2 regions of the Marinomonas sp. BSi20584 genome follow, and region 2 is predicted to be linked to the other one. Evidence: predicted binding sites of a transcription regulator. Region 2 holds the regulator's gene; the other holds the start of a gene.

Region 1 (7,833 bases), on a different contig from region 2:
TTTTACGCCTTTTTTTGCGTCTAACAAGGCGACAATGAAGGGCTTGGGTCGATTGGCCAGCCTTACTGATGCGAAAGTTGTTCCCATGTTGCCAGCATATAATGCAGAATTAGGTAAATACGAACTTTTCATCTCACCTCCCTTGGAAAATTTCCCTAGTGGAAGTGAAGAGACCGATGCACTCATTATGAACCAAGCTCTTGAGGCGATGATATCTAAGCATCCTGAGCAATATATGTGGGTACTAAATCTTTTACGAACGCGTCCTGATGGTTCAGATCTTTATTAATGGCTCTCTTCTATTAACAAGTTCCTTCGCGACAAATGTTCTTTCAGTGTTATAAACTACGGCCTAAATGATTAGGCCGTTTTTATTTGTTCTGTTTTAAAGCCACGACAAGATGGAGTATTTCATGTCAGCAAGCTCACCAGCTACGGTTACCAACCTCGATGTTCAAGCCGTTAAAGACTATCTCCTGTCCCTTCAAGACCATATTTGCTCTACATTAGAAACCGTTGAACCGACAGCTCGTTTCAAAGAAGACGCTTGGGATAGACCTAATGGCGGAGGCGGACGTACTCGTGTTATCGCAGGTGGTGAGGTTATTGAAAAAGGCGGTGTGAACTTCTCTCATGTCATGGGTGATAACCTACCTCCCTCTGCGACGGTAGATCGTCCTGAGTTGGCTGGTGGTCGATTCGAAGCCATGGGCGTGTCTTTGGTGATTCATCCGAACAACCCTATGGCACCCACTTCCCATGCCAACGTGCGTTTATTTATCGTCTATAAAGATGGTATGGCACCAGTATGGTGGTTTGGTGGTGGTTTTGATCTGACACCTTATTATGGTTTCGATGAAGATTGTATTCATTGGCATCAAGCGTCTTATGATGCTGTCGAACCATTTGGTGAAGGTTATTACTCTCGTTTTAAAAAATGGTGTGATGAGTACTTTTATTTGAAACACAGGGGTGAACCGCGTGGTATTGGCGGTTTGTTCTATGATGATTTTAACGAAGGCAGTTTTGAGCATTGTTTTGGGATGATGCAATCGGTAGGCAATACATTTACTAAAGCCTATTTACCGATTTTAGAGCGCCGTAAAGATTTGCCATTCACTGAGCAACAACGTGACTTCCAATTACATCGTCGTGGACGCTATGTAGAGTTTAATTTGGTGTTTGACCGTGGTACGCATTTTGGCTTACAAAGTGGCTTGGGTCGTACCGAGTCTATTTTGATGTCATTGCCGCCAGAAGTGCGTTGGACATATGAATATCAGGTCGAAGTGGGTAGCGAAGAAGCGAAATTAACCGAGTATTACCTAACGTCGAAAGATTGGCTTATTACTCGCTAATTGAAGAACAACGAAGAGGATAAATTTTGGATCAATACGCTGTTGTTGGAAATCCGATTGCTCACAGTAAATCACCTAGTATTCATGCGCACTTTGCTACGCTGACAAATCAAGACTTGGTGTATTCGACCTTACTTGGTGACGAGGTTGAATTTGAAAACCAAGTCAGAGACTTTTTTGAAAAAGACGGAAAAGGTCTGAATATTACGGTGCCGTTTAAAGAACGCGCATACGCTATGTGCGATATTTTAAGCCAACGGGCAAAACAAGCCGGTGCGGTGAATACTTTGCTAATGGGTAAAAATGGCGACCTGTTCGGCGACAATACAGACGGAATCGGTATGGTTCGCGACATTATCCATAATCATGGTCAGAGTTTAACGGATAAACGCATTCTTTTACTGGGCGCTGGTGGCGCAGTTCGTGGTGTACTTGAACCTGTTTTAGCTGAGAACCCAGAATCTGTCACCATTGCGAATCGTACAGTCGAGAAAGCACAATTATTGGCTGATCAATTTGATTGTTTAGCTTCGACTTTCGAAGCATTAGAAGGCCCTTTTGATATCATTATCAATGGTACTTCGGCGAGCTTGTCTGGCAGTTTACCACCATTAAAAGATGAATTAATAAACGCTGATACATGGTGCTACGACATGATGTACGGCAAAGAACGCACGGTGTTTTTACAGTGGGCCCATGAGCGTGGTGCTGATGGTGCCGATGGTCTTGGTATGTTGGTTGGCCAAGCTGCAGAAGCTTTTTATCTGTGGCGGCAAATTCGACCTGAAACCGCCAGTTTGGTTGATGCTATGCGCGAACAAATGGAAGCCGCTTACTAATCAGTGAAATGTTAATCAGTGAAATTAAGTGAATCAGCGAAATAAGCGTCATAAAGGAAAGTAGTATGAAAGCGCAATGGTTCAACTCGGTCGATCAAATAGGTGAAGCCAAATGGCAAGAGGCTATTGGAGAAACACGTTATCCTTTTGCGCAATTTGCTTTTCATCAGGCGTTAGAGCAAAGCAAAAGCATCGGCGATGGAACGGGCTGGTATCCTGAATATTTGCTGGTGATGGATGACGATGACAGCCCGCTGGCCATCGCCCCAACCTATTTGAAAACTCACTCCCAAGGTGAATTTGTCTTTGATTGGTCTTGGGCAGATGCCTACCAACGCTATGGCATGAGTTACTTTCCTAAGCGTATTTGGGCGATTCCTTTTTCTCCTGTGACAGGCTTACGGATCTTCTCTCACCTTGATCCTAAAGGCGATGATGTGCAGTTTTCTCATCTGTACCCAGCGCTTGCAGAATTAATGACTCAAGCCAACCAAGAACGAGAGTTTTCAAGCTGGCATCTGTTATTTACCAAGCCTGAACACGCGGCGTTATTCGCACCAAATAAAGACCTATTGCACCGAATTTCTTGTCAGTTCCATTGGTTTAATCGTGATTACAAAGACATGGAAGACTATTTGTCACACTTCTCCAGTCGTAAACGCAAAACCGCCCGCAAAGAACGAGACAAGGTTGCTAAGGAAGGCATCACATTGACTCGAGCCCTAGGCAACGATTTGACCTCGGCAGAAATTGATTTCTTTTACCTGTGCTATCAATCCACTTACGCAAAGCGTGGTCAGCAAGGTTACCTTACTCGCGAATTCTTTGGTCAATTAGCCGAAAATATGGGCGATCAAATACTCTTGGTCCAAGCCTTTCGTGATGAAGAAGCCATAGCTGCGTCTTGGTGTTTCTTCGACGATCATTCTTTGTATGGTCGTTACTGGGGTTGTATGGAAGAAGTGGATTGCCTGCATTTTGAAGCTTGTTACTACCAAGGTATCGAATTTTGCCTAGAAAAAGGCTTACAGCATTTTGATCCAGGCACTCAAGGAGAACACAAAATTGCCCGTGGCTTTGAGCCTGTATTTAGCCACAGCATTCACTACATCGCCCATGAAGGTTTCCGTGATGCTATTGGTAACTTCTGCGAGGAAGAAGCCCAAGCTGTGCGTGAGTACCATCGAGATACTCACGCCTTGTTGCCGTTTAAGCAGGAAAGCTAGTAACCCCCTCCCTGCTCCCCCCTCCCCCCTTAGCAGGGGGAGGAACTAAGGTTTTTGTTCCCTCCCCTTTTGTCTTCCAAGGTGAGGGCTAGGGAGGGGTTTAATATCAAACCTCTTGATGTGGGCCGAACAATTCGTAATGAATTCGGTCTGCTTCCACTCCGAGCGTTAAGAGCTGCTGTTTAACAAACATCATGAAGCCAACAGGCCCGCATAAGTAAAACTCGCCATTCGTCAGAGGTAAGTTGTCTTTGATGGCTTCTAGTTGCATCATGCCGTTTAACACTCCTTCTTCTTCGCTGTCGGCTTGTTCGTACCAAGTGTGAACGGACAAATTCAGTTGGTCTTTCAAGCTGTTCACGTGCTCTTTGAAGGAATGCTGACCTTGATGAGCACAAGCGTGTAAATAGCTTACTGGGTGGCTGTATTGCTGTTTAGCAAGAGTGTTTAGTATGGCTTGCATTGGCGTTAAGCCAACACCACCAGAAATCAGTACCACAGGAGTTTGTTTGTCTTGGAAAACGAAATCGCCTGCAGGTGGCATGGCTTCTATTTCATCGCCGACGTTTAGGTGATCGTGAAGGTAGTTCGACATGACCCCAGCTATGTCGCCAGCGCCTTCGCGTTTGACGCTTATGCGATAACTTTTACCATTTGGCGCTGTTGATAAAGAGTATTGACGTATCTCATCGAACTCATTGCCTTTTGGATGTAACTTAACGCCCAAATATTGCCCTGGCTGATAGTCAATTACTGCGCCGCCATCCACAGGCTCAAACACAAAGCTGGTAACCAAATCAGATTCTGGTGTTTTGGAGGCTACACGGAAACGGCGGAAGTCTTTCCAGCCGCCAAGTTGGGCAGCGCGTTCTTTATAAAGATCACCTTCGACTTGAATAAATATCCCAGCTAATTGCATGTAAGCCGCTACCCATGCTTCTTCTACGTCTTTGGTAAAAGCATCTGGAGCGAGTTCACGCAAGGTTTCAATAAGGTGATGACCAACGATGTCATATTGACTCGGTTGGATATTAAAACTGGTGTGCTTATGAGCTATACGCATCACGGCACTGGTAAGTACTTCGAGATTATCGATATGTGTTGCGTATGCCGCGATGGCATTGAACAAAGCCGCAGGTTGACCACCAGTTCTTTGGTGGGTCATGTTGAATACATCTTTTAGCTCTGGATTATGAGAGAACATGCGTTGATAAAAATGCTCAGTAATCGCGGTTCCTGCAGAAGCAAGAAGTGGAATAGTAGCTTTGACAGTGTCTATATGGTGTTGAGTTAACATGTTATTTCCTTTTCTAAGAGTACGAATAAATGCTTTCTTAACTCTTCTATAGCGAAGCTCGTGCCAACTTATAATTGATAATAAAATCAGTGGTTTATGTTTTTAATATAAAAATTAGAGTCAATAAGACTCACCAAAAAGAAAGTCTATATGGTATGTTTGAGTCAAATTGACACGAAAAATAATTCGCCCTATGAGCCGATATCCATGAAGCAGGTTTCTAATAACGCCTTACTTAGCTTTGCCCTCGATCTTGCTAGTGCGGTGACACAGCCGAATCGCTTTGAACAATTGGTTTATGCGGTGCGGGCAACGATTAATTGTGATGCCGTCGTTTTATTGGCGAACAACAATGGTGTGCTGGCGCCACTTGCCCAGCGAGGCTTATCGGAAGATCTGATGGGACGTCGATTCATTATTGATGAACACCCGCGTCTGAAAGCGATCAGTAGCGGACATTATCCAGTTCGTTTTCCCGCAGACTCGCCGCTTCCAGATCCTTACGATGGCATGGTGTTAGGCCATGACGAGAATTTGCCAGTGCATTCCTGCATGGGAGTGCCGCTGTATTTGGAAGGCAAGTTGATTGGCGTGGTGACGCTAGACAGCATTATGCCGGGCGTTTTCGATGATATCGACGCGCGCGCTTTGGAAATTATCGGTACCATGGCGGCTATGACGCTAAATACCGCCATCTTAATGGAAAAATTAGAAAACCAATCACAACATGCTCAAAACGTATTAAAAGTAATGGGCGAGCAAAGCCATGAAATGATAGGTCAGAGCAAAGCCATGCAAGACCTTAAACAGTCGATTAATCTGGTTGCCCCATCGGACTTTGCCATTTTGATTGAAGGGGAAACCGGCGTCGGTAAAGAGTTGGTTGCGAGAGCATTACATGAGCAATCTGCTCGCTCTGAAGCGCCAATGGTTTATGTGAACTGCGCTGCGATTCCTCATCACCTTATCGAAAGTGAGCTTTTCGGACATGTAAAAGGGGCGTTTACCGGGGCGGACCGAGATCGAGACGGTAAGTTTCTATTGGCCGACGGCGGAACCTTATTGCTTGATGAAATTGGCGAATTACCTTTAGAAGTGCAGGGAACTTTGCTTCGCGCTATTCAGAATCAAGAAATCCAAGCCGTGGGCAAAGATCAAATTCGTAAAGTAAATGTACGCATCATTGCTGCAACCAACCGACATTTAGAAACCGAAGTGGCAGAACATCGTTTTCGTGCGGATTTATTCCATCGCCTTAGCGTCTTCCCGATTCAAGTTCCTGCGTTACGTGACAGACAAGGCGATGTTCCATTGTTGGCCGGATTCTTCGCTGAGCGCTTCCGTCGAAAGTTAGGCCTGCAGCAACTGACTTTATCCGCATCAGCTATTGGCATGCTCGAAGCTTATCACTGGCCTGGAAATGTACGTGAGCTAGAGCACGTCATCTCCCGCGCTGCGCTTTTCGCCAAAGCGGACAATGCAACAGGGATTACAGTTATTTCATCAGCGCATTTAACAGGATTACAAATCGATAATAGCTCACAAGAAAAGATACAAAATACCGAAACATCACAGCAAGTCTTAGATAAGCAAGAAATAATAGATTTACGTTTAGAAACAGAGACTTATCAACGCAATCTAATCCGTAAAGCGCTAGAAGAAAGTGAAGGGAACTGGACCAAGGCTGCTCAACAGCTATCTATGGATCGCGCAAACCTAGCGCGCTTGGCAAAACGCTTAGGGATTGTTGTTGCCAAAGAAATTCGTTCTTAATCATGAAGCGTTTCAGAAACGCAATGACATTCCTATGAGGTAGGCGACAGTTTCGAATTTGGAATGTCATTGTGTTTCGTTTAAACCGATTCACCGTGTTTAGCCGCACTTACTTGTCGAATCCGTTCAGCAGGAAAAGCGAGCTGAGGCAGTAAATAAGCTTTCAATTCTTCTGAATAACCCAATTCATCTAATGCTGCGGCCATGCAGTTTAGCCACATGGCTTTTTCTTTTTCGGTAACGATTAAGTGAGCATGAGCATGAGCTTGAGGTAAACTGATTGGTCCGTATTTTTTCGAGAACAACTTCTCGCCACCCATCCAGCCAGATAAAAAAGACACCAACTTGTCGATGGTTAGTTCAATATCGCTAGGATGCATGTCAAACAGTGGTCGAAACTCTGGTGTGTTTTTCATAATGCAATAGAAGGTTTCGACCAAATTTTGCAAGCCAGTTAATCCGCCGACGGCTTGTAAGGTGACATCGCCTTCGCCATAAATGGGCGGGTTAGAAGGAGTCATTTTATTCGACATCTTTTGGTTGGTTTTGCTGTTTTTTAGCAACTTTTTCTTTGTCCATTTTGATCGAGTTGCGATAGCCGCCTAATGCCGCCAATGCGCCGATGATGAAACTCATGTAAAGCGGAATTTGAAACAGCATAGTAATACTGATGAAGACACACCCGACGGCTAAACCTTCGATAAAGGGCTTGAGTTTCTTGGGCATAAAATTTCTCCGAACGATAAAAATTAAACGCGAGTCTAGCAAATTTCCACGACGATGTGAGCAGGATTGTGGAAAAAAGCATCACTTATCCAATATTAGAAACATTGAATTTTATCGAATTTATTCTTCCTATTTTTGTGGGTAAGTGAGAGTTAAACGAGAACCATACTTAATAACCACCCTAATATGACCAATTATTGCACAAAGCCATTAAAAACTGCCCCGAATTGTGAATAACTGCTATTATTTTCCACAGATCAGCGTGTTCCTATTTTCCGTTTTTGATTGATTTTTATCCACAGAATTTGAAATACCCACAAGTGAGACTCGTGTGTCAAAGTTATCCCCTAGTTCTATTTTTTGCTCGTATCGTGCAAATGCTGTATTGAATCAAAAAATTTGGCGCATGGCATGGCCGCCGATGATTTCGAACATCACCACTCCTTTGCTTGGTTTAGTTGATACCGCTGTAGTTGGACACTTGGGAACGGCGACACATCTTGCTGCTGTAGCGATTGGCGCGAGTATTTTTAGCTTTCTGTTTTGGGCGTTTGGTTTTTTGCGCATGGGCTCAACCGGATTGACAGCACAAGCGCTTGGACAAGGTGACGAAA
Region 2 (7,833 bases):
TGTCAAAGTTAAAGAGTTTGATGCTGACGGACTTCTGATCGAAACACTTGACGCTAAACAAACGCTGCACTACATAGCAAAATCCACAACACTCTTAGAAATGCCGAACGTCGAGCGCTACTCAAAATCAGGTCATTGGAGCGCAAAAGCAGATAAAGGGGTTATTGAAGACGGAAGTAATGATATTCTATTAACCGAAAATGCCAGAGCGACTAAAAAATACCTTCAATCTGAAGATATAAAGCTAAGTGCAGATAACATACATTATTTAGATAAAGATCAATCACTAACCAGCTATGGAAATGCAACGCTTATCTCCACTCAAGGAGAGACTTCTGCTGGCACAATTACAACATATATAAACTCAGAAGAAGTCGTGATGACAGGATCTGTACGAGGAAAATATGAAACGATTCATTAACGTCAGCGTGTTGCTTACTTCAGCCCTAATTGGCCAATACGCATACGCACTACCTGAAGACACAACCAAGCCATTAGAAATACAAGCTGATGAGGCATCATTCGACCAAAATTCAGGCGAAGCAATATACAAAGGCAATGTATTTGTTAAGCAAGGTACCATTGAAATTCAGGCCCAATACCTTAAAGTAACAACAGACGCTAAGACCCGAAAATTTAGCAGCCTAGAAGCCACAGGAAAACCTGCGAAATTCAGTCAGCAGATAGACTGGAGCGGCAACATTGTTATCAGTAAAGGCAATGAAATACATTATTTAACCAGCGAATCAAAATTAGAAATTATTGGTGATGGTTACCTAAGCAGAATGCAGAACTCCATCACCGCAGACTACATCCTCTACATGATTGATGACGGCACATTCAGTGCTGAGAAAAAAGATTCAGGGCGCGTATCAATGACCTTACAACCGCAAGCGCCAAAAGATAAACAAGCACCTGAGAATAAAAAATAGATGGCACTACTAGAAGCAAAACACCTTGCGAAGAGCTACAAAAAACGCCAAGTCGTAAAGGATGTATCTATTTCCGTTGAGTCTGGCCAAGCCGTTGGCCTACTCGGCCCTAATGGCGCGGGTAAGACCACCTGTTTTTATATGATAGTTGGCATGGTAGCAAACGACGCTGGCGGCATATTTATTGATGGCCAAGACATCACTCATGACGCCATGCATACTCGTGCTCAAAAAGGCATTGGCTACCTCCCTCAAGAGGCATCTATTTTTAGGAAAATGTCTGTAGAAGATAATATCCTAGCCATTTTAGAAACCCGCAAAAAGCTAACAAAAGCACAGCAACAAGAAAGACTAGAAGAACTCTTAGAAGAGTTTCATATCACCCATATTCGCACCAACCTAGGAATGGCACTATCAGGAGGAGAAAGGCGCCGGGTTGAAATAGCGAGAGCGGTTGCCATGAACCCAAAATTCATCCTACTTGATGAACCCTTTGCTGGCGTAGACCCTATCTCAGTTGGTGACATAAAACACATAATCAAACATCTCCAAGAAAGTGGAATCGGTGTCTTAATTACCGATCACAATGTCAGAGAAACACTAGACATCTGTGATAAAGCTTACATTGTTGGCAATGGTTACATCATTGCATCTGGCGATGCCAGTACCGTCATCAACAATGAACAAGTAAAAAAGGTCTATTTAGGCGACGACTTCCGTCTGTAACCCCTTATCATTGCTGTAGAAAGGGAGTAGTATGCATAACTCGTTCCAATTCATTCAAATAGAAGAAAGAGTTGCTCTATGAAGCAGTCTTTACAATTAAAGCTTGGTCAACAGCTGACTATGACGCCACAACTGCAACAGGCTATTCGCTTGCTGCAGCTTTCTACGTTGGATTTAAAACAAGAAATTCATGAGTTTCTTGAATCGAACCCATTGCTTGAGCTCGACGACGACGAACAAATTCATCACGACATCCCTGCAAGCATAGAATCAAAAAGCGCTGCCGATACAACAGTCGACAATAATAGCGAAGAACCACGCGTAGAATCTGAGTGGACAGAAAGCATCCCTGAAGAACTATCCATAGATAGTAACTGGGATGATACCTATCAAAGTTCTGCAGCTGTCAGCGATCACAACAGCTACGAAGGCGATAGCGACTTCGAAAGCCGTAACGCACCAGCAGAAAGCATCCAAGACCATCTTATATGGCAATTAAATTTAACCCACATGTCAGATCGCGACATTGAAATCGCTTACGCCATCATTGAATGCGTTCAACCTGATGGCTACTTAAGCATTTCTCCCGATGACATCTGGGAATCTCTCGGCACTGAATTAGAAGATCTAGATATTGAAGAAGTCATTGCAGTGCAGCATAGATTGCAGCGCTTTGACCCTGTAGGCGTATGCTCAATTGACCTACGCGACTGCCTTCTTGTGCAACTAGAAGCATTCCAAAGCCACCCGCTGTATAAGAGCACATACAATCTTATTGATCATTACCTACCATTATTAGGTAATCGAGATTTTGCTCAGTTGAGCCGTAAGACAAAGCTCAAAGACGAAGCACTAAAAGAAGTCGTCAATTTGATTCAACAGCTCAACCCACGCCCAGGCTCAGTTATTGACGCTGACGACACGGACTACGTTATTCCTGATGTCACAGTGAAAAAACGCCATGACGTATGGCAAGTGGAACTAAATAATGACGCTTTGCCGCCCATCAAAATCAATGAGACTTACTCAGCGATGGCTAGCACTGCAGCAGCAACAGCAGAAGATGTGACTTACATAAAAACATCTCTTCAAGAAGCAAAATGGTTCATGAAGAGCCTACAGAGCCGCAACGAAACTTTATTAAAAGTGGCAAGCTGCATTGTAAGTCGACAAATTGATTTCTTCGAACTAGGGGAAGAAGCCATGAAACCCATGGTTCTTCATGATGTCGCAGAAGAAGTAGGTATGCATGAGTCAACTATTTCTAGGGTAACAACACAGAAATACATGCACACACCAAAAGGCATCTTTGAGCTGAAATACTTTTTCTCCAGCCATGTAAACACCGCCTCTGGCGGAGAATGTTCTTCTACCGCAATACGAGCTATGATTAAAAAGCTTGTATCGGATGAACCGGCGAAAAAACCGTTAAGCGATAACAAGCTAGCTGCTATTTTAGCAGACCAAGGCATACAGGTTGCTCGACGCACTGTAGCCAAATATCGAGAGGCGATGAACATCCCTCCTTCCAATGAACGAAAACGACTGATCTAAACGGAAACCATTTTATCATGTCCTTGAAATCATTATTAAAAGCGGAACTCGTTCTCGCAAAACAAGATATTGTTAGTAAAAAACGAGTACTTGAAAGCATTGCTGAAGTTGCTTCCAATCGACTGCATTGTGACAACGAAGCTGTCTATGACGCACTACTAGGTCGTGAAAAGCTAGGTAGTACAGGCATAGGCAACGGCATAGCTATTCCACACTGTCGCCTAGAATCTGCAAACCATACCGCTATTGTCGTTATGTCATTGCAAACTCCGATTGATTTCGATTCCATCGATAAAAGAGCGGTAGACTTAATATTTGCATTAATTGTTCCACCTCATGAGTGTGACCAACACCTTGCAACACTAGCTCAAATAGCAGAACTTGCCCAATCTCCAGAAGCACTGGATAAATTGCGCACAGCACAGACCAATGAAGAACTATTCAATATATTTGAATCACTAATATAGGAAAAAAGCATGCAGGAAGAGTCCGTCACGATCATAAATAAACTTGGCTTGCATGCTCGCGCTGCTGGCAAATTGGTTGAAACAACCACTCGCTTTTCTTGCGATATCACCATAGAAAAAGATAGCCGAAATGTTGACGGAAAAAGCATCATGGCGATGATGATGCTTGCTGCCGGCAAAGGCACAGAAATTCGCATCAAAACCAATGGTGAAGACGAGTTAGATGCAATAAAAGCGGTAATAGAATTAATAAATAATCGTTTTGGTGAAGACGAGTAAGACTTATATGTCAGAGCAAAACACTCTAAATCACCTCCAAACGGTCACCGAATCGCTCGAATCCGGTACCACCATGCAAATCCGTTATTTACTTAACGGCGCTTTGCCCGCACAGGATGTTGCTCGTCTATTAGAGTCTTCTCCTCCCAAAGAGCGTAAGCTTCTTTGGGAGTTAATAGAAGCCAAGAATGAAGGCGAAGTACTTCAATATCTAAGCGAAGATATTGGCGTACAATTCATGAAAAACATGGATACAGAGCGACTTATCGCCGTATCCGAACATTTTGAAAGCGATGACCTTGCAGACTTACTGCAACACCTACCAGAAAAGGTCGTAAAAGAAGTTCTTGCGTCAATGTCCACGCAAGACAGAACAAGAGTTGAAGCACTATTAAGCTACTCGGAAGATTCTGCTGGCGGCTTGATGAATACGGACACCATCACCATACGTCCAAACATTACCGTCGATCTAGTGTTTCGCTATTTACGCAGACACTCAACACTACCAGACATGACAGACAACTTACTGGTTGTCAGCCGTTCAGATCGCCTTTTAGGAATACTTCCACTTACCAAACTACTGGTATCAGATATTAGCGCTACAGTGCGCGATATCATGGAAACAGAATTCACCGTCATTGACGCAGAAACGCCTGCCAGCGAAGTCGCGCAGCTTTTTGAAAAAATGGACCTAGTATCCGCTCCCGTTATTGACAGCAAAACTAAAAAACTACTTGGCCGCATCACCATCGATGACGTTGTAGACGTTATCCGTGACGAAGCCGAACACTCCATGTTAAGCATGGCGGGTCTTGATGATGACGAAGATACCTTCGCACCCATCATGAAAACCACCAAGCGACGCGCAGTGTGGCTTGGCATAAACCTAATAACCGCCTTTACAGCGTCTTACGTTATCGGCTTATTCCAAGAGACACTAGACCAAGTTGTCGCATTAGCTATACTCATGCCAATCGTTGCTAGCATGGGCGGTATAGCTGGCTCTCAAGTACTGACACTGGTCATTCGCGGTATCGCACTAAATCAGATAGGCTCTACCAATACTCGCTGGCTACTTAATAGAGAGCTCATTGTTGGACTCATAAATGGCCTTGTTTGGGCAACAGTAATAGCCGCACTTACCGCACTTTGGTTTGACAACATCAAGATTGCCTATATCATTGCAGGCGCTATCATAATAAATCTGCTTTTTGCAGCGGCCACTGGTACACTTCTGCCAATTCTACTAAAAAAAATTGGCATCGACCCCGCCCTAGCCGGCAGCGTAATTTTGACTACCGTGACCGACGTGGTTGGATTTCTATCCTTCCTTGGTCTCGCTACTATTTTTCTAATATAGGTTCCCATGACAGATTTTGATCAATTTGAAAACAACGACGAAGAAATCCCTAAGAGCAAAACCCAGATCAAGCGTGAAATGGAAGCCCTGCAAGATCTTGGAAAAAAACTACTAGGCCTAAGCAAAAATCAGCTTAAAAAAGTGGAAATGTCTGACACTCTACGCGAAGCATTCGTTGAAGCTGGCCGCATAAAGCAACATGAAGCCATGAGAAGACACTTGCAATACATCGGCAAGGTAATGCGCACAGAAGATCACGAAGCCATAGCGCACCGTGTAGCGCTTTTCGATTCCACTTCTGCCGCTTACAACAAGCTATTTCATCAGCTTGAGATTAAACGCGACATGCTAATTGGCGAGAACAGCAAAGAAGTACTGTCTGAATACTTAGAAGAAAACCCACAGATTGAAGACATCCAACTGCTTAGACAGCTTATTCGCCAATCTCAGAAAGAAGTGTCACAAGAAGGAAACACCACAAACCGTAAAAAACTTTTCCGTTTCTTACGTGAAGCCGAAGAAAAGCGTCTTGGTTTAATGGAATAATCTTAAACTCAAGTCCAAAGATCGACGCTATACATTGATAATGGCGTATCCGTACATAAAATTGCCCGTCTTTAAGATGGGCTTTTTTATGCCCACTCCCTACTAAAAACTAACGCCCACAAAAACTCGAACTCGCCGTGCAATTTATTGTCTTAGTCTACAGCGATAAGGCATGACATAATTTATGCTATTAACGTCCATTATAGTGACAGGAGAACAAGTCTTATGAGTAAACCATACAACAAGCTTACACCTGTAGAAGCTAGTGTAATCCTTGATAAAGGCACCGAACGCCCATTCACTGGAGAATACACCGACACAATGGAAGGCGGCCTGTATGTTTGTCGCCAATGCGAAGCGCCGCTTTACACCTCAGAACACAAATTCATTTCTCACTGCGGCTGGCCAAGTTTTGACGACGAAATCCCCAATGCTGTAAAACGCGTACCAGATGCCGACGGCCGTCGTATAGAAATAGTCTGCGCCAATTGCGAAGGCCATCTAGGTCATGTATTTGAAGGGGAAAGACTCACTGAAAACAACATCCGCCACTGCGTCAACTCCATCTCCATGAAGTTCGTAAGCCAAGGTTGATCACTTAGTCCAAGCGCTAAAACAATAAAACCGCCCAACTGGCGGTTTTATTGTTTCTATAACTGTTTTATTGGTGGCGTCTGAAACACAAAAAAATCACCTGAAGCCGTTACTTTAAAAACAACACAAGACAGCTCTTAAGTCATGACCCTCTTACTAAATGTGTAAAACTTGGCACTGAACGATCAAGCTTTATTAGCAAATCTTCGACTGTGATCTCCGGATCTTTATAGTTCCCTTACATCGAATCTGACTCTTGCTCAAAGTTAGCAATTAAACTAAGAGTCTCTTCTCTTGATCCCTTGGCACTAGAAAGCTTCTCCTTGAATAGCAGTACATCTGCCATTTTTACACGATGATGTGCGCTCTACTTCTTGCTTTATCTTATCTAAGGCGACGTAAATAAAAACGAGATATTGAAGCACCAGATATCATAATAATCTCTTAAATATCTTTTGGCACTCGTGCAACGACATGTGCGCTTTCTTGTAAACGAGATGTCTTATAACTTTCTCCTTGGCCGAACAAATAATAACATTTAGTGTCCGCCAAACCTGTACCTATTAAAAATGGGAATCTATCTATATATCAAATTCTCTTTCAGTAATCTGTGTAAATTTAGGAAAATTATTGAAAAATCAAACGATAATGATTATCATAATTAACTTTAATATTTTATATGGAAGTTGAGCACCCATGAAACCGAATATAAATCTGACATCCCTACTTCTTTTGGCGACCACCACCCCATTCTCGATCGCTTCAATTGCACAAGATATCAGTACCTCTGTAGAGCTGGAGGCAGTAAAAGTTACTGCCACTCGCCAGGGCATGGAAGTCAAAGAACTCGCCCACTCTGTTACAGTGATTGACCGCCAGCAGATAGAGAATCAGTATCAGACCGCCAGTAACCTAGGCGAGATTCTTGCCAAAACAGTTCCTGGAATGGCGCCTGCTAGCAAGACTTTAACTAACTATAATCAAAGCATTCGTGGTCGAAATCTTCTAGTGCTGATCGACGGCATTCCTCAAAATACCAATCGAAACGTCAGTCGTGATTTGATGAACATCGATGTTGCTAATATCGAACGAATCGAAGTCTTACGCGGCGGTAGCGCTGTTTATGGCAGCGGCGCGGCAGGCGGAGTAGTCAACATAGTAACACGCCAGAATGAGCATAAAGCCACCAGCACCATTGGACTAAAAAGCGCCCTTTCCGAACTAGATAGTGACGGTCTCAGTTATCGAGGAGAGCAGTATGTTGCCAATGGAGATGAAAATTTCGACTACAACTTCAACCTAGCATGGGAAAGCACTAACTCCTTCTTTGATGCTGACGGAGACCGCATCGCTCCTGAACCTAGCCAAGGTGACA

The links. Region 2 encodes sigma-54, which starts transcription at its own class of promoters, with help from an activator protein. Its sites were predicted from a motif close to TGGCACNNNNNTTGCTNT; they were not measured.
Region 1: the regulator sigma-54 is predicted to act here: its motif matches at 4,769-4,786, upstream of hmpA (NO-inducible flavohemoprotein).

The regions. Positions count from the first base shown of each region.
Region 1 is NZ_KZ454872.1:8,429-16,261, forward strand. It holds gene lpxM (lauroyl-Kdo(2)-lipid IV(A) myristoyltransferase) at 1-289, shown strand, start outside; gene hemF (oxygen-dependent coproporphyrinogen oxidase) at 414-1,358, shown strand; gene aroE (shikimate dehydrogenase) at 1,385-2,197, shown strand; gene TY87_RS05105 (GNAT family N-acetyltransferase) at 2,263-3,423, shown strand; gene hmpA (NO-inducible flavohemoprotein) at 3,530-4,720, opposite strand; gene norR (nitric oxide reductase transcriptional regulator NorR) at 4,928-6,493, shown strand; gene TY87_RS05120 (group II truncated hemoglobin) at 6,574-7,014, opposite strand; gene TY87_RS05125 (hypothetical protein) at 7,016-7,219, opposite strand; gene TY87_RS05130 (MATE family efflux transporter) at 7,626-7,833, shown strand, end outside.
Region 2 is NZ_KZ454896.1:25,868-33,700, forward strand. It holds gene lptC (LPS export ABC transporter periplasmic protein LptC) at 1-421, shown strand, start outside; gene lptA (lipopolysaccharide transport periplasmic protein LptA) at 405-932, shown strand; gene lptB (LPS export ABC transporter ATP-binding protein) at 933-1,658, shown strand; gene TY87_RS20090 (RNA polymerase factor sigma-54) at 1,737-3,212, shown strand; gene ptsN (PTS IIA-like nitrogen regulatory protein PtsN) at 3,230-3,679, shown strand; gene TY87_RS20100 (HPr family phosphocarrier protein) at 3,689-3,958, shown strand; gene mgtE (magnesium transporter) at 3,966-5,318, shown strand; gene yjgA (ribosome biogenesis factor YjgA) at 5,325-5,864, shown strand; gene TY87_RS20115 (methionine-R-sulfoxide reductase) at 6,090-6,458, shown strand; gene TY87_RS20120 (TonB-dependent receptor) at 7,155-7,833, shown strand, end outside.